2 regions of the Halobacillus sp. SY10 genome follow, and region 1 is predicted to be linked to the other one. Evidence: a T-box and tRNA genes for the amino acid it is inferred to sense, from the RefSeq annotation. Region 1 holds a T-box; the other holds one or more tRNA genes.
What was found. The T-box of region 1 lies ahead of tyrS (tyrosine--tRNA ligase). A T-box ahead of a tRNA ligase gene usually reads a tRNA of that ligase, here a tRNA-Tyr.
Positions count from the first base shown of each region.

Region 2: it has a tRNA-Tyr gene. The T-box ahead of tyrS (tyrosine--tRNA ligase) is inferred to sense a tRNA for this amino acid. The anticodon was not compared.

Region 1 is NZ_CP174345.1:3,103,758-3,108,170, reverse strand. Features, by position in the region: gene ACJA3J_RS15960 (transglycosylase domain-containing protein) at 1-1,399, opposite strand, end outside; T-box leader at 1,520-1,727, shown strand; gene tyrS (tyrosine--tRNA ligase) at 1,818-3,086, shown strand; gene rpsD (30S ribosomal protein S4) at 3,247-3,849, opposite strand.
Region 2 is NZ_CP174345.1:169,896-174,308, forward strand. Features, by position in the region: rRNA gene ACJA3J_RS00950 (23S ribosomal RNA) at 1-1,620, shown strand, start outside; rRNA gene rrf (5S ribosomal RNA) at 1,712-1,825, shown strand; tRNA gene ACJA3J_RS00960 (tRNA-Asn) at 1,869-1,943, shown strand; tRNA gene ACJA3J_RS00965 (tRNA-Thr) at 1,947-2,018, shown strand; tRNA gene ACJA3J_RS00970 (tRNA-Glu) at 2,040-2,114, shown strand; tRNA gene ACJA3J_RS00975 (tRNA-Val) at 2,121-2,196, shown strand; tRNA gene ACJA3J_RS00980 (tRNA-Thr) at 2,209-2,284, shown strand; tRNA gene ACJA3J_RS00985 (tRNA-Tyr) at 2,301-2,386, shown strand; tRNA gene ACJA3J_RS00990 (tRNA-Gln) at 2,496-2,570, shown strand; tRNA gene ACJA3J_RS00995 (tRNA-Lys) at 2,751-2,823, shown strand; tRNA gene ACJA3J_RS01000 (tRNA-Gly) at 2,840-2,914, shown strand; tRNA gene ACJA3J_RS01005 (tRNA-Ala) at 2,918-2,990, shown strand; gene rocF (arginase) at 3,336-4,238, shown strand; gene ACJA3J_RS01015 (aspartyl-phosphate phosphatase Spo0E family protein) at 4,249-4,413, opposite strand, start outside.

The sequences.
Region 1 (4,413 bases):
CATATACAAGGAGCGGCTTCATTGTACTACCGTTCGAGCGGCGGGCTTGGGTTGCGTGGTTGAGATTTTCTTCTTCAAAATCATATCCACCGATGAAACCGTGAATTTTACCTGTAGAGTTTTCGATAATCATACTCCCCAGCTGAAGAGGAGAGTCAACCTTTTCTTCCTGCCCATCACTGTTCAAGACCGTTTCTTGCCCCCAAGGCCAGTTTCCTTCCGTATAGGAATCTCTCACTTTCTGCATGGCGTCATAGACTTCTTTGTCTAGTGTTGTATGAATCTGGTAACCACCGGAAGAAAGTTCACGCTCTGCCATAGTGTTATATTCCTCACGTAAGGCTTCATCTTCTGAGAGGTCTTTTTCTGTATGACCGTTCTGCTTCATCAAGTGATCTTTTATTAAGTCTTTTGCTCTTTTGTGCACTTCCTGGTTAATGGCAGGATAAGTACCTAGAACAGTAGCTTTTGGATCTGTTAATGTTTCTTCATTGATTTGGAACTTCATCGCCTCATCATACTCTGCCTGAGTGATGTACCCGGCCTCATGCATACGTTCCAGAACTTCGTGCATGCGGTCGATTCCCGCTTCTAAATTTTCAGGTTCTTTAATAGATCCGTCATTATAGAAAGGGGTATATCCGAACGGGGATTGAGGCAATCCTGCAATATAAGCGGATTGTGCTAGAGTTAAGTCTTTGGCATCAACACCGAAAAGGCCTTGAGCGGCAGTTTGTACGCCTGCCACATTTTGTCCATTCGCATTTCTGCCAAAAGGTACGATGTTTAAGTAGGCTTCCAGAATCTCATCTTTATCTAAGAATCTTTCAATTCTCAAAGCCAGCAGCATTTCCTTGGCTTTACGTTCAAACGATACTTCGTTCGTCAGGATTTGGTTTTTGACCAGCTGCTGGGTCAATGTACTTCCACCTGTTTTTACGGAGGAGTTGGTCACTTCTTGAACGACGGCTCGCATGACCGCTTTAGGAACCACACCTTTGTGTTCTCCGAAATATTCATCCTCTGTAGCAATCACAGCATTTCTCAAATCTTCACTGACCTGTTCCAATTGGACTTCCTCACGATAGAGATCTGACCTGACGTCTCCAATCTCTGTTTTTCCATCATTGAATAACATGGTCGAGGTCTCTGAATAGTTATAAATGGTTTCTTTCATTTGTTCTTCGCTTCTGACCTCTTCATCTTTCACAAGAGAAGCAAAATAGCCGGCGCCTACACCACCTGCGAAAAATAACCCGATAACACCGATGATGATAAAAAATAAGATGACGTTCCATACGACATCATAGGTGATCCGGCCATTTTTCTGGATGGTGCCACTCTGCCATAAAGAGCGTATATCCAGCTTTTTTCGCCCGTTTTCCGGTTTATTAGACATGATAATACCTCCTAAAAAATCCACCAATATTATAACATACCCAGGGCATATAGGATATAATTCTACCCCTGGTTTATTGCTTTTTGGATTGTGTTGTGATAAATATATACGTAGATGAATATATGTGCGTTGAAGGACTGGAGTAAAAAACAATTCCCTGTCTCAGAGAACCGGCGGTGGGTGAGAGCCGGTACACAGTTGTTTTTGAATTACGACCTGGAGCATTCTTCTGGTATGAATCAGAAGACGGTGAAATGCCGTTATCGATCGGAGTGGCACATCATACGTGTGTGCAACAAGGGTGGTACCGCGAGACCTCGTCCCTTTTCACAAGGGGTGAGGTCTTTTTTTGTTTTCAGAAAATTCATCTCTGAGACCTTAGCACAAGTCTACTTATAACAGATTGAGGAGTGATCCAATGGATATTTTGAAGGATTTGCAACAACGTGGTTTGATCAACCAGATGACAGACGAAGAAGGATTGAAAAAGCACCTCGAAACGGAACAGGTAACGCTTTACTGTGGGTTTGATCCGACAGCGGACAGTCTTCATATTGGGCATCTGCTTCCAGTACTTATGTTGAAAAGGTTCCAACAAGCAGGACATCGTCCTATAGCACTTGTTGGCGGCGGTACAGGCATGATCGGGGACCCGAGCGGCCGATCAAGTGAAAGACAACTGAACAGTGCAGAGGTTGTTCACGGGTACAGTGAAAGTATTAAAGAACAATTGGCGAGAATCCTGAATTTTGATGAAGGTGAAAATGCAGCGGTAGCACGTAATAACCATGAGTGGTTATCACAAATGACAATCATTGATTTCCTTCGAGATACAGGAAAACATTTTGGAATCAATTATATGTTGGCAAAAGATTCTGTAGAGTCTCGTATTGAGCAGGGAATCAGCTATACAGAATTCTCTTACATGATCTTGCAGTCTCTTGACTTCCAACAGTTGTATCAAAAAGAGAATTGCACGCTTCAAATCGGTGGAAGCGATCAGTGGGGGAACATTACCGCGGGGCTTGAATTGCTGAGACGATCTGCTGCAGGAGAAGAAGAAGTGGAAGCCTATGGTTTGACTGTTCCATTGATTACGAAAGCGGATGGATCGAAGTTCGGGAAGACAGCTGGTGGAGCGATCTGGCTAGATCCTGAGAAAACGTCCCCTTACGAATTCTATCAGTTCTGGATCAACGCGGATGATCGTGATGTGATTCGCTTCTTGAAGTATTTCACGTTCTTAAGCTTGGAAGAAATTTCAGAACTAGAAAAAGAAGTAGAAACTCAACCAGAAAAACGTGTGGCTCAACGCCGTCTAGCTGAAGAAATGACAAAGCTCGTCCATGACGAGGAAGCATTGAAACAGGCGGAGCGCATATCTGCTGCTTTATTCAGCGGAGATATCAAGACATTATCAGGTGCAGAAATTGAGCAAGGCTTCAAAGATGTTCCGACTTACAAGTCTGAAGAAAAAGAGCCACAGCTGTTGGACCTTCTTGTAAATGCTGGCATTTCCTCTTCCAAGCGTCAGGCACGTGAGGATATCGGAAATGGTGCTGTTTATATTAACGGAGAACGTAACCAAGATCTTAAACATACGATTGGTGAGGAAGATCGCATCGAGGATCGCTTTACCATTATCCGTCGCGGAAAGAAAAAGTACTTCTTGGTTAAGTTCCAATAATAAAAGTAAGAGGCAGACCACTTCGGTCTGCCTCTATGTTTATGGTGAGAATACCAGCTTTTCCGGTATTTTATTTTCTGTCCTGACAATAATAAAAACGCCTTTGAAATGTGAGTAACATTCCAAAGGCGTTTTTGTCGTAATTCTGCTAAAGCAGAGATTAACGAGAGTAGAATTCAACGATAAGAGCTTCGTTGATTTCAGAAGGAAGCTCAGAACGCTCAGGGAAACGAGTGTACGTTCCTTCACGCTTGTCTTCGTCGAAAGTAAGATATTCTGGTACGAAGTTATTAACTTCGATTGCTTCTTCTACGACGTTAAGCTTTTGAGATTTTTCACGAAGGCTGATCGCTTGACCAGGAGCTACGCGGTAAGATGGGATATCAACGCGACCGCCATCTACAGTAACGTGACCGTGAGTAACTAGCTGACGAGCTTGGTTGCGCGTACGAGCTAGACCTAGACGGTAAACAAGGTTATCCAAACGGGATTCAAGTAGGATCATGAAGTTTTCACCGTGGATCCCCTTCATGTTACCCGCTTCTTCAAACAAGCGACGGAATTGACGCTCAGTCAAACCGTACATGAAACGAAGCTTCTGCTTCTCTTGTAGTTGAAGACCGAATTCGGATAGTTTTTTACGTTGGTTTGGACCATGTTGTCCAGGAGCGTAAGGGCGCTTTTCAAGCTCCTTACCAGTTCCGCTTAAAGAAATACCATAACGACGTGATTTTTTCCAGGTTGGACCTGTATAACGTGCCATAGGAATTTCCTCCTTTTTATTTTATTTTGCATAAAATAAAAACAGTGTGTCCCTTCGATCATTGCTCATTATGTTTTCATGCACCTTCGCCCCAGCAGCAGAGAGTTACACGATGCACCTCAAATAGAGGAACAAAATGATGACAATGGTGGTTCACATAGGCTGCCATTTATTTTACACAACGAATATTGTAATCTTATTAGGGATGGAAGTCAAGGGGATCGAAATAAAAAATGATGATAGGGAATTGGTTAGATGATAATGAAAACACTGTAATCATTATATTTCACGATATTTGAAATAAGAACTCTAGGTGATAGTGAGGGGAAGGGATCCCTGAATCATCTTCAGTTCTATAATTTTCATTAATCTTATATCTTTGTAAGGTTACTTACTATTACTCCCTATTGGTCCTCTCTGTTTTGAAGAAGCGTTTTTCTCACAAAAGAAGGTACGACTTAAGGGTAAAGTTCAAAGATAGATGATTCTAACCAAAGAGAAATAGAATGATATAATAGTGAACAGTTTATAAAGATCTTTTTACATATTCATGGTCGTTTTTGT
Region 2 (4,413 bases), 1.4 Mb from region 1:
CCGGTATGAGTAGCGAAAAAAGAGTGAGAATCTCTTTCACCGAATGCCTAAGGTTTCCTGAGGAAGGCTCGTCCTCTCAGGGTTAGTCGGGACCTAAGCCGAGGCCGAAAGGCGTAGGCGATGGACAACAGGTTGATATTCCTGTACCACCTCCTTTCCGTTTGAACGACGGGGGGACGCAGGAGGATAAGGAGAGCGCGCCACTGGATGTGCGCGTCCAAGCAGTGAGACGGTCGGATAGGCAAATCCGTCCGGCAACGTCAAGCTGTGATGGGGAGGGAAATAGAGTACCGAAGCTCCTGAGTTCACACTGCCAAGAAAATCCTCTAGTGAGGAAAGAGGTGCCCGTACCGCAAACCGACACAGGTAGGCGAGGAGAGGATCCTAAGGTGAGCGGGAGAACTCTCGTTAAGGAACTCGGCAAAATGACCCCGTAACTTCGGGAGAAGGGGTGCTCCTCTGCCGAGGAGCCGCAGTGAAAAGGCCCAAGCGACTGTTTACCAAAAACACAGGTCTCTGCGAAGCCGTAAGGCGAAGTATAGGGGCTGACACCTGCCCGGTGCTGGAAGGTTAAGGGGATGCGTTAGCTTATGCGAAGCGTTGAACCGAAGCCCCAGTAAACGGCGGCCGTAACTATAACGGTCCTAAGGTAGCGAAATTCCTTGTCGGGTAAGTTCCGACCCGCACGAAAGGTGCAACGACTTGGGCACTGTCTCAACGAGAGACCCGGTGAAATTATACTATGTGTGAAGATGCACATTACCCGCGACAGGACGGAAAGACCCCGTGGAGCTTTACTGTAGCCTGATATTGAATGTTGGTACAGCTTGTACAGGATAGGTAGGAGCCTTAGAAGCCGGAGCGCTAGCTTCGGTGGAGGCGCTGGTGGGATACTACCCTGGCTGTACGGACATTCTAACCCAGGACCGTGATCCGGTCCGGAGACAGTGTCAGGTGGGCAGTTTGACTGGGGCGGTCGCCTCCCAAAAGGTAACGGAGGCGCCCAAAGGTTCCCTCAGAATGGTTGGAAATCATTCGCAGAGTGTAAAGGCACAAGGGAGCTTGACTGCGAGACCTACAAGTCGAGCAGGGACGAAAGTCGGGCTTAGTGATCCGGCGGTTCCGCATGGAAGGGCCGTCGCTCAACGGATAAAAGCTACCCCGGGGATAACAGGCTTATCTCCCCCAAGAGTCCACATCGACGGGGAGGTTTGGCACCTCGATGTCGGCTCATCGCATCCTGGGGCTGTAGTCGGTCCCAAGGGTTGGGCTGTTCGCCCATTAAAGCGGTACGCGAGCTGGGTTCAGAACGTCGTGAGACAGTTCGGTCCCTATCCGTCGTGGGCGTTGGAAATTTGAAAGGAGCTGTCCTTAGTACGAGAGGACCGGGATGGACACACCGCTGGTGTACCAGTTGTTCCGCCAGGAGCATCGCTGGGTAGCTACGTGTGGTCGGGATAAGTGCTGAAAGCATCTAAGCATGAAGCCCCCCTTGAGATGAGATTTCCCTTTGCTTTAAGCAAATAAGATCCCTCAGAGACGATGAGGTTGATAGGTCCGAGGTGGAAGCGTGGTGACACGTGGAGCTGACGGATACTAATGGATCGATGACTTATCTATCTGATGAAAATCATTCGTGAAAAGATCGTCCTTTTTCAAACAAGATGTTTCCTTATCCAGTTTTGAGGGTTCACCTCAAACTTTATATTGATGTGGTGGTGAAGGCGAAGAGGTCACACCTGTTCCCATGCCGAACACAGCAGTTAAGCTCTTCAGCGCCGATGGTAGTCGGGTTTACCCCCGTGAGAGTAGGACGCCGCCACATTGATTCTCTTTCCTTATTAATGCTTTTGATGAATGAACATTATTCCAACGTAGCTCAGTGGTAGAGCAATCGGCTGTTAACCGATCGGTCGTAGGTTCGAATCCTACCGTTGGAGCCACTTGCTTCCATAGCTCAGTGGTAGAGCACTTCCATGGTAAGGAAGGGGTCGCCGGTTCAAATCCGGCTGGAAGCTCTGAGAAACGATCAAACACATGGCCCGTTGGTCAAGTGGTTAAGACACCGCCCTTTCACGGCGGTAACACGGGTTCGAATCCCGTACGGGTCACCACTTATCGGAGGATTAGCTCAGCTGGGAGAGCACTTGCCTTACAAGCAAGGGGTCGCAGGTTCGAACCCTGCATCCTCCACCATTAAATTCATAAGCCGGCCTAGCTCAACTGGCAGAGCAACTGATTTGTAATCAGTAGGTTGGGGGTTCAAGTCCTCTGGCCGGCACCACTTATTTAGTCAAAGTGGAGGGATAGCGAAGTTGGCCAAACGCGGCGGACTGTAAATCCGCTCCCATCGGGTTCGTAGGTTCGAGTCCTACTCCCTCCACCATTTATTTCATTGACTATAACGGCTGACATCCATGATCAGCTATTTTTTATGAAAATAAACATTTCTTGTATAATGATCTTTAGATGGTAAATACTATTTTTGTAACTGTTGGGCCATAGCCAAGCGGTAAGGCAACGGTTTTTGGTACCGTCATGCGCTGGTTCGAATCCAGCTGGCCCAGCCATTTTCTTAAGATGTTATACTGGATATTATTATATGAGTCATTAGCTCAGCTGGTAGAGAAGCCGTAATCATCATTGAATTTTCTTCATTGTAGGCTTTGCGAGGAGCGTATGCTTCACCGATAAATCTATCAACGTGACGAGCACACTGCTTATAAAATAATGAGCATTATTTTTCATACGAGCCATTAGCTCAGCTGGTAGAGCATCTGACTTTTAATCAGAGGGTCGAAGGTTCGAATCCTTCATGGCTCATCTTTCATTTTCATATGCGGGAGTAGTTCAGTGGTAGAACACCACCTTGCCAAGGTGGGGGTCGCGGGTTCGAATCCCGTCTCCCGCTCCATACGGGGCCTTAGCTCAGCTGGGAGAGCGCCTGCTTTGCACGCAGGAGGTCAGCGGTTCGATCCCGCTAGGCTCCACTCTATGAACCTGACATCAACAGTTGATGTCAGGTTTTTTATGTTCTTTTCCTATTGCATCCAGGATTTTTTGATGTCCCAAAGAAAATCTCTAATGGTTTTCGAGCCATTGATTAAAAGTTATTGAGATTCTCATTTGTTTTTGATGTTCATCGAATTTTGTAACGCTGCTCTCGATGAACAGTCCTTCTTCTATTATATGGAAAAAGGTTTCAAACCTTGTAAACATGCATGATTACATACGTTTTCATACTGTTTCCCGTATATATATGCACAAACATGTCCAGTTGAGTCATAACGGGAAAAACGGATACAATTATAGTAGAGAAAAAAGGAGGAACTTTGATGAATAAACAGCTTTCAGTTATCGGTGTACCTATGGACCTTGGACAGATGCGCCGAGGCGTGGATATGGGACCAAGTGCTATTCGTTATGCGGGTATGGTTGAACGTCTAGAGCAATTGAAATATAACATTGAAGATCTAGGGGACATTGAGATTCCTCGTCCAAAACAAAATACAGATGAGAAAGAAGATAATTTACGTAACTTGAATGAAATTGCTGAGGGAAGTCGTCGTCTTGCAAAGGCGGTTGATGAAGTAGTAGAAAATAAACGTTTTCCACTTGTCCTTGGGGGAGATCATAGTATTGCTATGGGGACTCTTGCAGGAGTTGCCAAACATTATGAAAACCTTGGTGTCATCTGGTATGATGCTCACGGCGATTTGAATACTGCCGACAGCTCGCCTTCCGGTAACATTCATGGGATGCCACTTGCTGTAAGCTTAGGAATCGGCCATGAGAAACTGACGAGTATCCATGATTATGAACCAAAGATTAAACCAGAAAATATTGTGATTATCGGAGCCCGTTCTCTAGATGAAGGAGAAAGAGTGCTTATTGAAGAGAAGGGCATCAAAGTCTATACGATGCACGAAGTTGACCGTATGGGCATGACGCAAGTGATGGAAGAGACAGTGGATTATTTGAAAGATCGTACCGATGGGGTGCATTTAAGCTTAGACCTTGATGGTCTGGATCCTAATGAAGCTCCTGGCGTAGGAACACCTGTAATGGGTGGCTTAAGCTACCGTGAGAGCCATCTAGCAATGGAGATGCTTCATCAGTCAGAGATGATTACATCTGCGGAATTCGTAGAAGTAAACCCGATTCTCGATGAAAAAAATAAAACCGCTAGCGTAGCGGTAGGTTTGATGGGTTCTCTATTTGGTGAGAGCTTGAAATAAATGCACAATTCTAGCAGTAACCCGCTTTTTGTAAGGTGGGTTGCTGTTTTTTATATGTTATTTCATCATATTCATTTAACAAGCGATCTAATTTCACACTCACTCGTATGACTTCCGGCGAGCTCAACTTATGGAGGCTGGCTAAACGAATCATTTCCACACGACAAGCTTCGAT